Regions from separate parts of the Pusillimonas sp. NJUB218 genome, predicted to be linked through region 2. Evidence: predicted binding sites of a transcription regulator. Region 2 holds the regulator's gene; the other holds the start of a gene.
The links. The regulator HrcA, encoded in region 2, represses chaperone genes, less so after heat shock. The targets are predictions, from matches to a motif close to TTAGCACTCNNNNNNNNNGAGTGCTAA.
Positions count from the first base shown of each region.

Region 1: a site for HrcA is predicted at 3,653-3,679, ahead of groES (co-chaperone GroES). Genes of this name have one in related genera too.

Region 1 is NZ_NQMK01000013.1:30,182-35,801, forward strand. Features, by position in the region: gene CHR62_RS14775 (MFS transporter) at 1-216, opposite strand, end outside; gene CHR62_RS14780 (RNA-binding S4 domain-containing protein) at 466-849, shown strand; gene CHR62_RS14785 (DUF2165 family protein) at 910-1,407, opposite strand; gene CHR62_RS14790 (VIT family protein) at 1,526-2,215, shown strand; gene CHR62_RS14795 (ferric reductase-like transmembrane domain-containing protein) at 2,258-3,571, shown strand; gene groES (co-chaperone GroES) at 3,730-4,017, shown strand; gene groL (chaperonin GroEL) at 4,052-5,620, shown strand, end outside.
Region 2 is NZ_NQMK01000004.1:176,575-182,194, forward strand. Features, by position in the region: gene recN (DNA repair protein RecN) at 1-1,371, opposite strand, end outside; gene CHR62_RS07275 (NAD kinase) at 1,375-2,274, opposite strand; gene hrcA (heat-inducible transcriptional repressor HrcA) at 2,398-3,408, shown strand; gene hemH (ferrochelatase) at 3,432-4,493, shown strand; gene grpE (nucleotide exchange factor GrpE) at 4,637-5,200, shown strand; gene dnaK (molecular chaperone DnaK) at 5,300-5,620, shown strand, end outside.

The sequences.
Region 1 (5,620 bases), on a different contig from region 2:
GTCGGCCACCGCCCCGGCAATGGGTTGGATCAACCCCCACGTAAACTGGCCAATGGCCAGCGCAAAACTGATGGTGGCAATGCTCATGCCGGTGGTGGCATTGATAGGGCTGATGAACAGGCCAAACGTTTGACGTATGCCCATGGTGACCATCAGGATGCCGGCTGCAGCCAGCGTAACCGCCATCGCACCCGGATGACGCAGGGAATAGAACATAATGACCTCGTTGCCAATACACAGACCACAAATGCGCTCGGGCGCGGGGCCATTTTGCCATATTAATCCTGTGACCTCTGAAGGCATCAACCGCGCAGACGTCGCCTTCGCTGCTCAACGCTATCGCTAAGTGGGCTCTCGAAGACTTATGATCGAGGGTGGTGTGCCTTGCAAAACGGCGCAATAATGCATACCGACGTCGAGCAAAAACACCTGTGCCCTGAGCGGCGCAGCAAGTACGCAGAAACAATGGAAAAGATCAGAATAGATAAATGGCTATGGGCTGCGCGGTTTTACAAGACCCGTAGCCTGGCATCGCAAGAAATCACTAAAGGGCGCGTCTTGGTGAACGGCCAACCCGCCAAACCGGCGCGCGAAGTTGCAGTTGGCGATAGCGTGAACGTGCGCAAAGACGAACCAGCCATTACCGTAATTATCAAACAAATCAGTGCAGTGCGCGGCCCTGCGCCCGTCGCCCAATTGCTCTACGAAGAAACAACCGAAAGCCGCGAAAAGCGCGAAAAAGCCGCCGAACTGCGCCGATTGGCGCCGGAACCCGCACAAACCATAAGCGTCGGGCGCCCGACCAAGCGCGACAGACGTCAAATTGATTTGATTAGAGGCAAGGGGTGATCGCGCCGGGACGAAACAGATGCTCAGGGGCGCTAATGGCGCCAAATTGCACCTTGTCTTTTAGTCATCGAGTTCGGCATCGGGGACGGCCACGTAAATAAGCACCAGAATAATGGTGACCAAGAATCGGAAAGCCGACGGCACCCCATTCCATTGGGACGACATCCACATCCCGAACCACTCGCCGCCGATAGACATAAACCCCACCTGCCACACCAAAAACCCCAGTGAGAGCCCCCACACAGCCGTGCTTTTGGCGCGATTGAAGTCACGCGCAGGCGCCTTGACCTGTCGCAGCAAACGCCAGGCTCCCAACCAGCAAAGCACCGCCGTCAATGCCTCGAGCCCGATGATGATGACGTAAGCCAAGTGATGAAACCAGGGTGCGTCTATGGCTCGATACCCGATGGCCGCGTCGGGAAAAATCGTGTCCATAAGCAGCACATGCCGTACAAAAGCAAAATTGCTGCCGTAATCGGTAATATTGCCGAACGCCACCAGCGTCGCGAATAAGGCTATAGCAGCCACAAACAAAATTTTTGAGTAACGGATCGCCATACGCTTTTAATTTATCAATGCCTGCTCTGAGCCTGGAACTCACCCGGCGCCAAGTGTAGAATTTTCAACATTATGTCACCATCTGTGCAGTACCCGACCAACCAAACCGGCACGATCAATGAGGCATAGCGAAAGACATAAAACCCACCGCACGGGCTGGCTTAGGGCTGCGGTTCTTGGCGCCAATGACGGGATTGTCTCTACGTCAAGTCTGGTCTTGGGCGTGGCCGCTACGGGCGCGGGTACCCAAAGTATCCTTGTTGCCGGCGTCGCCAGCCTGGTTGCCGGCGCCATGTCCATGGCTGCAGGTGAGTATGTGTCAGTCAGCTCACAAGCCGATACCGAGAATGCAGACCTGGCCCGCGAAAAGGCAGAGTTAGCTGAAAACCCCGAACAAGAGCACGCCGAGCTTACAGCCATTTACGTCAATCGAGGCCTTGATGAACACTTGGCCTCGAGTGTAGCGACCCAACTGATGGCCCACGATGCCATCGCGGCACATGCACGCGACGAGCTGGGAATCTCGGACACATTGGCCGCTAAACCGGTACAAGCCGCTCTGGCCTCGGCGGCAACTTTTGCTGCGGGTGCACTCCTTCCTTTATTAGTGGTTCTGCTGTTTCCTACGTCGGCGCTCATGGGATATGTTGCAGGCAGCTCACTTTTCTTTCTTGCGCTTCTAGGCTTGATCGCCGCAAAAGCAGGCGGCTCCCCTTTACTGATCTCGACTGCGCGCGTAACCTTCTGGGGCGCCCTGGCAATGGGGCTGACTGCAGGCGTCGGTGCGCTGTTTGGTGTCGCAGCTTAACACTCACCGTTTTAACGTCACCAACCAAATCGGAGTGTTCTCTTGCGCCGTGGCATTGTTCTAATCCTGGCTTGTTTCTTTGTGATCTGGGCTGTCGAAGCCTTCTGGCTGTCGCCATCGCCACCCGGTGATTTGCTGTGGGTCATGCGCCAAGAAGGTATGCTGCTGACTGGCATTTTGGCCTTGGGTGCCATGACAGCCATTATGGTGCTGGCCTTGCGCCCCCGCTGGCTAGAGTCGCCTTTGGGCGGCATGGATAAAGCCTACCGACTACACAAATGGTTAGGCATCATTGCCGTTGCCCTGAGCTTTGCGCACTGGCTGGCTAAAGAGTCAAAGCCGCTCATTACTACAGCCATTGGCAACGCGGGCCGGCTGGCCAAGATGCCAGTACCCGAATGGGTCAGCGTTCTTAAGCCCTATGCCAAAACCATGGGCGAATGGACTTTCTACGCGCTGATCCTGATGCTGATCATCACGTTGGCCCGCCGCACCGTGCCCTACAAACGCTGGTATTGGCTGCATCGATTCATGCCATTGGCCTACCTGCTGCTGGTATTTCACGGCATCGTGCTGACCCCTTATGGTTATTGGGGCGGTGTCGGGGGCTGGCTGCTGGCGGCAACGATGACCATCGGCGTGATTGCCGCCGTGATGCAATTGATTCGTGATCTGAAACCAGCTTACCCGCACAAGGGTACCGTAGTATCGTGCACCCGGCTGGGCGACGTACTGGAAGTGCAATGCCGCCTGGGCGATTCGTGGCAGGGCCATAAGGCAGGGCAATTCGCCTTTTTGCGCGTGGCCGGAGAACAAGAGGCTCACCCGTTCACGCTGTCTGATGCAGACCAGAAGAACCATGTCGTACGCTTTCACATCAAACAATTAGGCGATTGGACACGCGGGCTATCCGAACGCCTTCAACCCGGTCTTAGTATAGAGCTGGACGGCCCATATGGCCGCTTCGTGCCCCCTGATCATGACGATGGCGCCGTACATGTCTGGGTCGGTGCCGGCGTGGGGGCAACACCCTTTTTATCTTGGCTAGGCCAGCATCACCAAGACGGCCATGCGCCACAAGCTTGGTTGCAGTATGCCTGTCAGCATGCAAACGACCCTTTGGCCAAAGCACTGAAAGAAGCTGCGGCCCTTCACCCCGATGTACATCTGGATATTTTTGCTGATGGCCGTCGCTGGACGCCAGAACAAGTCCTGCAACAGTATCAGGCCGGCAAACCACTGCAGGTGTGGTTTTGCGGTCCGGCAGCTATGGGCAAGCAATTAGAGCACGCACTTAAGAAGTCATTACCCCCTGGCTCCTGGCATTTGCACAATGAACACTTCGAGTTTCGTTGACCCTACGCCATCCCTCCGCAACCAGCAAAAATGTAACAAAACGCACCCTGCCTCTTGAAGTCTTAAGGTTCGTCCTTATAATTAGCACTCGACGGGGTAGAGTGCTAACAACACCCCCGATTATTGATTACATTCATTATTTTCTGAGGAGTACCTTCATGGCACTGCGTCCTTTGCACGATCGCGTGATCGTCAAACGCCTGGACAACGAGCGTAAAACCGCCTCCGGCATCGTTATCCCCGAAAGCGCCGCTGAAAAGCCTGATCAAGGCGAAGTTATTGCAGTCGGCCCCGGCAAGAAAACAGAAGACGGCAAGATTCTTCCCGTTGATGTCAAGGCAGGCGACAAGGTCCTTTTCGGCAAATATGCCGGCCAAACCGTCAAGGTCGATGGCGAAGAACTGCTCGTCATCCGCGAGGACGAAATCCTCGCCGTGATCCAGTAATCAGCAACGAACAGAACAAGCAAGGAATCAAACCATGGCAGCTAAACAAGTTCAATTCGGCGACGACGCCCGTTCGCGCATTGTGCGCGGCGTAAACGTTCTGGCCAACGCCGTTAAAACAACTCTGGGCCCGAAAGGCCGCAACGTTGTACTCGAGCGCTCTTTCGGCGCCCCCACCGTTACCAAAGACGGTGTGTCGGTTGCTAAAGAAATCGAACTGAAAGACAAGTTCGAAAACATTGGTGCACAACTGGTTAAAGAAGTTGCTTCCAAAACTTCCGACAACGCCGGTGACGGTACCACTACTGCAACAGTTCTGGCTCAGTCTATCGTTGAAGAAGGCATCAAGTACGTTACCGCCGGCATCAACCCAATGGACCTGAAGCGCGGTATCGACAAAGCCGTCACAGCCGCCATTGCCGAGCTGCAGAAGCTTTCAAAGCCCTGCACCACCAGCAAAGAAATCGCCCAGGTTGGCTCGATTTCGGCTAACAGCGACACTTCCATCGGCCAGATCATCGCCGACGCAATGGACAAAGTAGGCAAAGAAGGCGTTATTACCGTCGAAGACGGCAAATCGCTTGAAAACGAACTGGACGTCGTCGAAGGTATGCAATTCGACCGCGGCTACCTGTCGCCCTACTTCATCAACACCCAAGAAAAGCAAGCTGCTGTTCTTGAAGATCCGTTTGTCCTGATCTACGACAAGAAAATCAGCAACATCCGCGATCTGCTGCCCGTTCTCGAACAGGTTGCCAAGTCCAGCCGTCCTCTGCTGATCATCGCCGAAGACGTCGAAGGCGAAGCACTGGCTACTTTGGTGGTCAACAACATTCGCGGCATCCTCAAGACAACAGCCGTCAAGGCCCCTGGCTTCGGCGACCGTCGTAAAGCTATGCTCGAAGACATCGCCATCCTGACCGGTGGTACTGTTATCTCTGAAGAAACCGGCGGTTCGCTCGAAAACGCTACCCTCGAAGATCTGGGTCAAGCCAAGCGTATCGAAGTGGCCAAAGAAAACACCACCATCATCGACGGCGCTGGCGACAGCAAATCGATCGAGGCCCGCGTCAAGCAAATCCGCGTTCAAATCGAAGAAGCTACTTCCGACTACGACCGTGAAAAACTGCAAGAGCGCGTTGCCAAGCTGGCTGGCGGTGTTGCCGTTATTCGCGTAGGCGCTGCCACCGAAGTCGAAATGAAAGAGAAGAAAGCACGCGTTGAAGACGCGCTGCACGCCACTCGCGCTGCCGTCGAAGAAGGTATCGTTCCTGGCGGCGGTGTTGCCCTGATCCGTGCCAAAGCTGCTGTTGCTGCTGTTAAAGGCGACAACATCGACCAGGAAGCCGGCATCAAGCTGATCCTGCGCGCCATCGAAGCGCCTCTGCGCACTATCGTTGCTAACGCAGGCGACGAGCCTAGCGTCGTTGTCAACAACGTTGCTGCCGGTTCGGGCAACTACGGTTACAACGCTGCCACTGGCGAGTACGGCGACCTGGTAGAGCAAGGCGTTCTTGACCCCACCAAGGTCACCCGCACTGCCCTGCAAAACGCTGCTTCGGTTGCATCGCTGTTGCTGACCACAGAAGCTGCTGTTGCAGAA
Region 2 (5,620 bases):
GCTGTCGACCTCGTCGAAAATAAGTGTAGGGACGCGTGCAGCCTGGCTGGCGATGACTGACAGCGCCAGCGACAGCCGGGCCAGTTCGCCGCCTGAGGCCACCTTGGCCAGCGGGCGAGGCTGTGTGCCGGTGTGGGCCGCCACCAAAAATTCAATGGTTTCGTTGCCGTTAGGGCCAGATGCACAAGGGGTGATGGCCACATCGAAGCGCCCGCCGGCCATGGCTAGCGTTTGCATGGCTTGAGTGACGGCGGGTGCCATGAGGCTGGCAGCCTTTTTTCGTGCGGCTGTCAATTGTGCCGCCCATGTCGTGTAGTGGTCGTGCGCTGCCTGGGCTTTGGCTTCGAGTGCTGCCAGGTCGATGCCAGCTTGTGTTTCGTGTAGCCGTTCACGCAAGCGTGTGGCCAAGGCGGGGATCTCGTCGGGTTCGACGCGGAATTTGCGAGCGGCGTCGAAGATGGCCGACATTCGCGCCTCGGCTTGCTGCAGGGCGTCGGGGTCGAGGTCGAGCTTGCTGATGTAGCTGTTCAGGTCGGATATGGCCTCGGCAGTCGCGATGCGAGCCGATTCGAGTGTGTCGCAAATTACGGCGAGTTGTGCGTCATGGCGAAGCATGCCTTGCAGCCGATGCGCTGCGGTGTTCAGGATGTGATGCGCGCCGGCGGTGTCGTCGTCTAATGCGCTTAAAGCCTGTGTGGCGTTTTCAAGTAACGATTGGGCGTGAGCCAGGCGGTTGTGTTCAGCCGAGAGGGCGTCCCATTCGCCGTCGGCCAGGCTTAGCTGTTCAAGCTCGTTGACTTGCCATTCGAGCCGGTTTTGTTCTTCTTGAAGTGTGTCGGTATGTGCGCGCGCATTGTCGAGCTGTTTGGTCAGTGTTTGCCAGGCCTGCCAAGCTTGCGCCACATTTTGGACTAGATCGGTGTGGCGGCCTTGCGTGTCGAGTAGTTCGCGCTGGCTACCGGGTTTGAGCAGGCTTTGGTGGGCGTGCTGGCCATGGATATCGACCAACTGTTCGCTTAGTTCGCGTAATTGGCCCAGCGTGGCGGGCACCCCGTTAATGTAGGCGCGGCTTTTGCCTTGCTGGTCGATTACGCGACGAAGCACCAGCGTATCGTCGGTATCAAGGTCGTGTTCGGTCAGCCAGCCGACCAGGTTGTCGGGCACGTTAAATACCGCGCTGATGTCGGCCTTGTCGGCGCCATCGCGAATAAAAGCGGTGTCGGCACGCGCGCCCAGCACCAGCGACAGGGCGTCGATAAGAATTGACTTGCCAGCGCCTGTCTCGCCTGAAAACACTGTGAAACCCGAGTCGAATTGGATTTCGGAGTGCTCGACAATGACGAAATCGGTAAGGCTCAGGGATCGCAACATGGTTTATTCGGTCTCGTCTGACAGGGTGGGCATTTGGTTCCAGAGCAATTTGCGCCGCAACGTCGAGAAAAAGCTGTAACCGGTTGGGTGAACGAAGCGTATGGTATCTTGCGCGCGCCGCACTTCGATGCGGTCGCCGGCTTGGCATTCGGACCAGGTTTGCATGTCGAAGTGAACGCTGGCACCTGATTCGACGCGGCTGAGCGATGTGATGGTGATGCTGAGTACGCCGCTGTCGGGGATGACGATGGGTCGGTTTGACAATGTTTGCGGTGCGACCGGTACCAGCAGCATGGTGCGCAGTTGCGGGTGCAAAATGGGGCCGTTGGCCGACAGCGCGTAAGCGGTCGAGCCCGTCGGGGTAGAGATGATCAGGCCGTCGGCGCGTTGGTTGTACATCAGGTTGCCATCGAGCTCGACGCCCAGTTCGATCATGCCGCCGCGGCCGGCGCGATTGATGACGACGTCGTTCAGGGCAACCCCCGAAAACATGATCTGGTCGCCGCGCATGACGCGGCCTTCAAGTAAGATGCGCTCTTCGATATTGAAGTTGCCTTCGATGACGCGTGTTAAAGCGGCGGCTGCCGACTGCAGCGGGATGTCGGTAATAAACCCGAGCCGTCCGTGGTTGATGCCGATAAGCGGTACATGGGCCCGCGCCAGCATGCGGGCTGCGCCCAGCATGGTGCCGTCGCCGCCCATAATAACGGCCAGGTCGGCCTGGCCGCCGATTTCGGCGTACGACGCGACAGCGTATTCGGTGACTCCGGTATTAACGGCAGTATCGGTTTCGACAAGAACGCGGCACCCTGCTTTTTCGAGGGTCGCGGCCAGTTCGCGCAGCGGGGCGTCAAGTCCGCTGTCCTGGTAGCGCCCGACCAACGCTACAGTTTTGAAATGCATTGTGCCGATACCTTGTTTATGATGTTTGGGTTCAGATAAATTTATTATATGTTCCACAAGCGTTTGTTGTTGTACCCGGAACGACAACTTTGTCTTCCGGAGGCGTAAGGTTTAAACATGGACATGGACGACAGAGCCAAAGCCCTGCTCAAGGCACTCATCGAGCGTTATATTGCCGATGGTCAACCCGTGGGGTCGCGCACACTTTCAAAAATGTTCGAGCTGTCCCCGGCCACCATTCGTAATGTCATGGCCGACCTCGAAGAGCTGGGGCTTATCCATAGCCCGCATACGTCGGCCGGGCGGGTGCCAACCCCGCGAGGCTACCGTCTGTTTGTCGATCGTCTGCTGGCGACGCAACGCTTCGAGGTTTTGCAACCCAGCCAGATACGCGAGATGTTGCCGGCATCCGAGCCGACACGAGCCGTTAATGCTGCGGCGAATTTGTTGTCTAACCTTACCCGCTTTGCCGGTGTGGTGCTGGCCCCAAAGCGCTCGCAAGTATTTCGGCAAATCGAATTCATCCGTCTTTCCGACAAGCGCGTTCTGCTGATCATCGTGACACCGGACGGTGACGTACAAAACCGCATTTTGTTTGTTCAGCGCGATTACCTCGACCAAGAGCTGACCGAAGCCAGTAATTTCTTTAATGCGCATTTTGCAGGCCGGTCGTTTTATGAAGTCCGCGAGGCCATTACCAACGAGTTGTCATCGCTTAAAGAAGATATTTCGCGTCTGATGCAACAGGCGGTTGAGGCGGGTACGGCGTCTGACGGCAGTGATGACGGCGTGGTGATTTCCGGCGAAAGCAAATTACTCGATATTTCCGACATCGCGTCAGACATGGATCGCTTGCGTCGCATGTTTGCACTTTTCGAGAAAAAAACCGATCTGTTGCAGTTGCTCGATGTCTCCAGCCGCGCGCATGGTGTGCAAATTTATATCGGCGGCGATTCACAGCTTGTCCCGCTAGAAGACGTCTCGGTTATTACAGCACCCTATGGTATCGACGGTAAAATCGTCGGCACTCTGGGTGTGATCGGGCCTACCCGTATGGCCTACGATCGCGTCATTCCCATCGTCGACATCACGGCGCGCCTGCTCTCAAACGCGCTTAGCCACAACACGTCCTGACCCCGATTCTTTCAAGGCCTTTCATGTCCAGTTTTTTGCCGTCTCGTTATCTGCCCGAAACGCCCGATCCTCATGGCCTTGATCCGAACCCGCCGGCGCGCGCCGAGGGCCCCGTCGGCGTTCTGCTGGTCAATCTGGGTACGCCCGATGCACCGACAGCGCCCGCTATCCGCCGGTATTTGTCCGAGTTTCTGTCCGACCCGCGCGTCATCGAAATTCCGCAATGGATCTGGCAATTTATTTTGCAGGGCATTATTTTGCGTATCCGGCCCCGTAAGCTGGTGCCGCGTTATGCCGGTATTTGGCTCGAAAACGGCTCACCGCTTACGGTGTACAGCCAGGCGCAGGCCGACCGCGTGCAAGACCTGTTAACCGAGCAGGGGCACGACGTGCACGTGGTCCTGGCTATGCGCTACGGCAACCCTTCCGTGGCGCAGGGTATCGAAGCCCTGCGAGCGAAAGGGTGCGAGCGCATCCTGACGGTGCCCATGTATCCGCAGTATGCAGCCAGTACTACCGCCACCGCGGTTGATGCGGTGTGCACTTATGCAGCGCGCTTGCGTAATCAGCCCGAACTGCGGTTTGTGAAACGTTACCCGACTTTGCCCGCCTATATTAAAGCCATGGCCGACAAGGTTCGCGCACTGTGGCAATCGCAAGGTAAGCCCGAGCGTCTGTTGTTGAGTTTTCATGGTTTGCCCCAGCGCACTATTAATCAGGGTGATCCTTATCATCGCGACTGCATGGACACGGCAGCAGCGCTGCGTGAATGTCTGGGCGAAGACGGCCATTTGGTGCATGTGTCGTTTCAAAGCCGGTTTGGCGCCGAGAAATGGTTGCAGCCCTATACCGAGCCCACCCTCAAAGCCTGGGCTGAACAAGGGGTGCGCCGGGTCGATGTCATGTGTCCGGGTTTTCTGGCCGATTGTCTCGAGACGCTCGAGGAAATCCAGGTGGAGTGTCAAGAGGCGTTTTTACATGCAGGCGGCGAACAGTTCCGTTATATCGAATGCCTCAACGATGACGAAACCTGGGCGCGCGGCCTGACCGGCCTGGTCAAGCAGCATCTGCAGGGCTGGTTGTAAAAGGGGCGGTCGCCGGCACATGGCTAACCCTCGGCGGGGCTAATCGCCTGCGCACTTTGTACACAGCTATTTCTGGTCTTGAAATGGGGGCGAGTGCCCCCATTTGCATTGAATTGAATCACTTGAAGTGGAGAGCTTTAACTATGTCGACGAACCAGCAGCCCCTTGATCCCAAAGACGAAAATCCGGCAACGGACACTTCCGAGCAGCTCGAGTCGAACGAGCCTCTAGGCGCCGAGGGTGCAGACCATGATCTGGCCGCTTTGCTCGAGGCCGCTCAGGCCCAGGTCGCCCAATACCACGATGAGCTTTTGCGCGCCAAAGCCGAGGTCGAAAATATTCGCCGCCGTGCACAGGATGACGTTGCCAAGGCTCGCAAGTTCGGCACCGAGTCGTTTGCCGAGAGCCTGGTGCCTGTCAAAGACAGCCTTGAGGCCGCGCTTGCATTGCCTGACCAAACGCCCGATGCCTGGCGTGCAGGTGTCGAGGCCACACTTAAGCAACTGGTGTCCGCGTTCGAGCGTAACCTCATGAAAGATGTAGCGCCGGTTCCTGGCGACAAATTCGACCCCAACGTGCATCAAGCCATTTCGTCGATTCCGTCCGACTTCCCCGAAGGGAGCATTGTGCAAACCCTCCAGAAGGGGTACACCATTGCCGACCGCGTCTTGCGGCCTGCGTTGGTTACGGTGTCTTCCGGCAAGTAAAAAAAATCGGGGCGTCGCCTTGAAAAGGTGTTATCAGGCCCCAATTACTCGACATCAAGCTGATTTTTACTAATTTCGAATTTTTCAGGGCTATATATTATGGGCAAGATTATTGGCATCGACCTGGGTACCACCAACAGCTGCGTGGCAGTCATGGATGGCGGCAAGGTCAAAATCATCGAAAACGCTGAAGGCGCCCGTACCACGCCTTCTATCGTGGCTTACATGCAAGACGGCGAGATTCTGGTGGGTGCACCCGCCAAGCGCCAGGCAGTCACCAACCCTGCCAACACGCTTTACGCCGTCAAACGTCTGATCGGCCGTAAGTTTGAAGAAAAAGCCGTACAAAAAGACATCGACCTGATGCCTTACAAGATCGTCAAAGCCGACAACGGCGATGCATGGGTTGAGGCGCAAGGC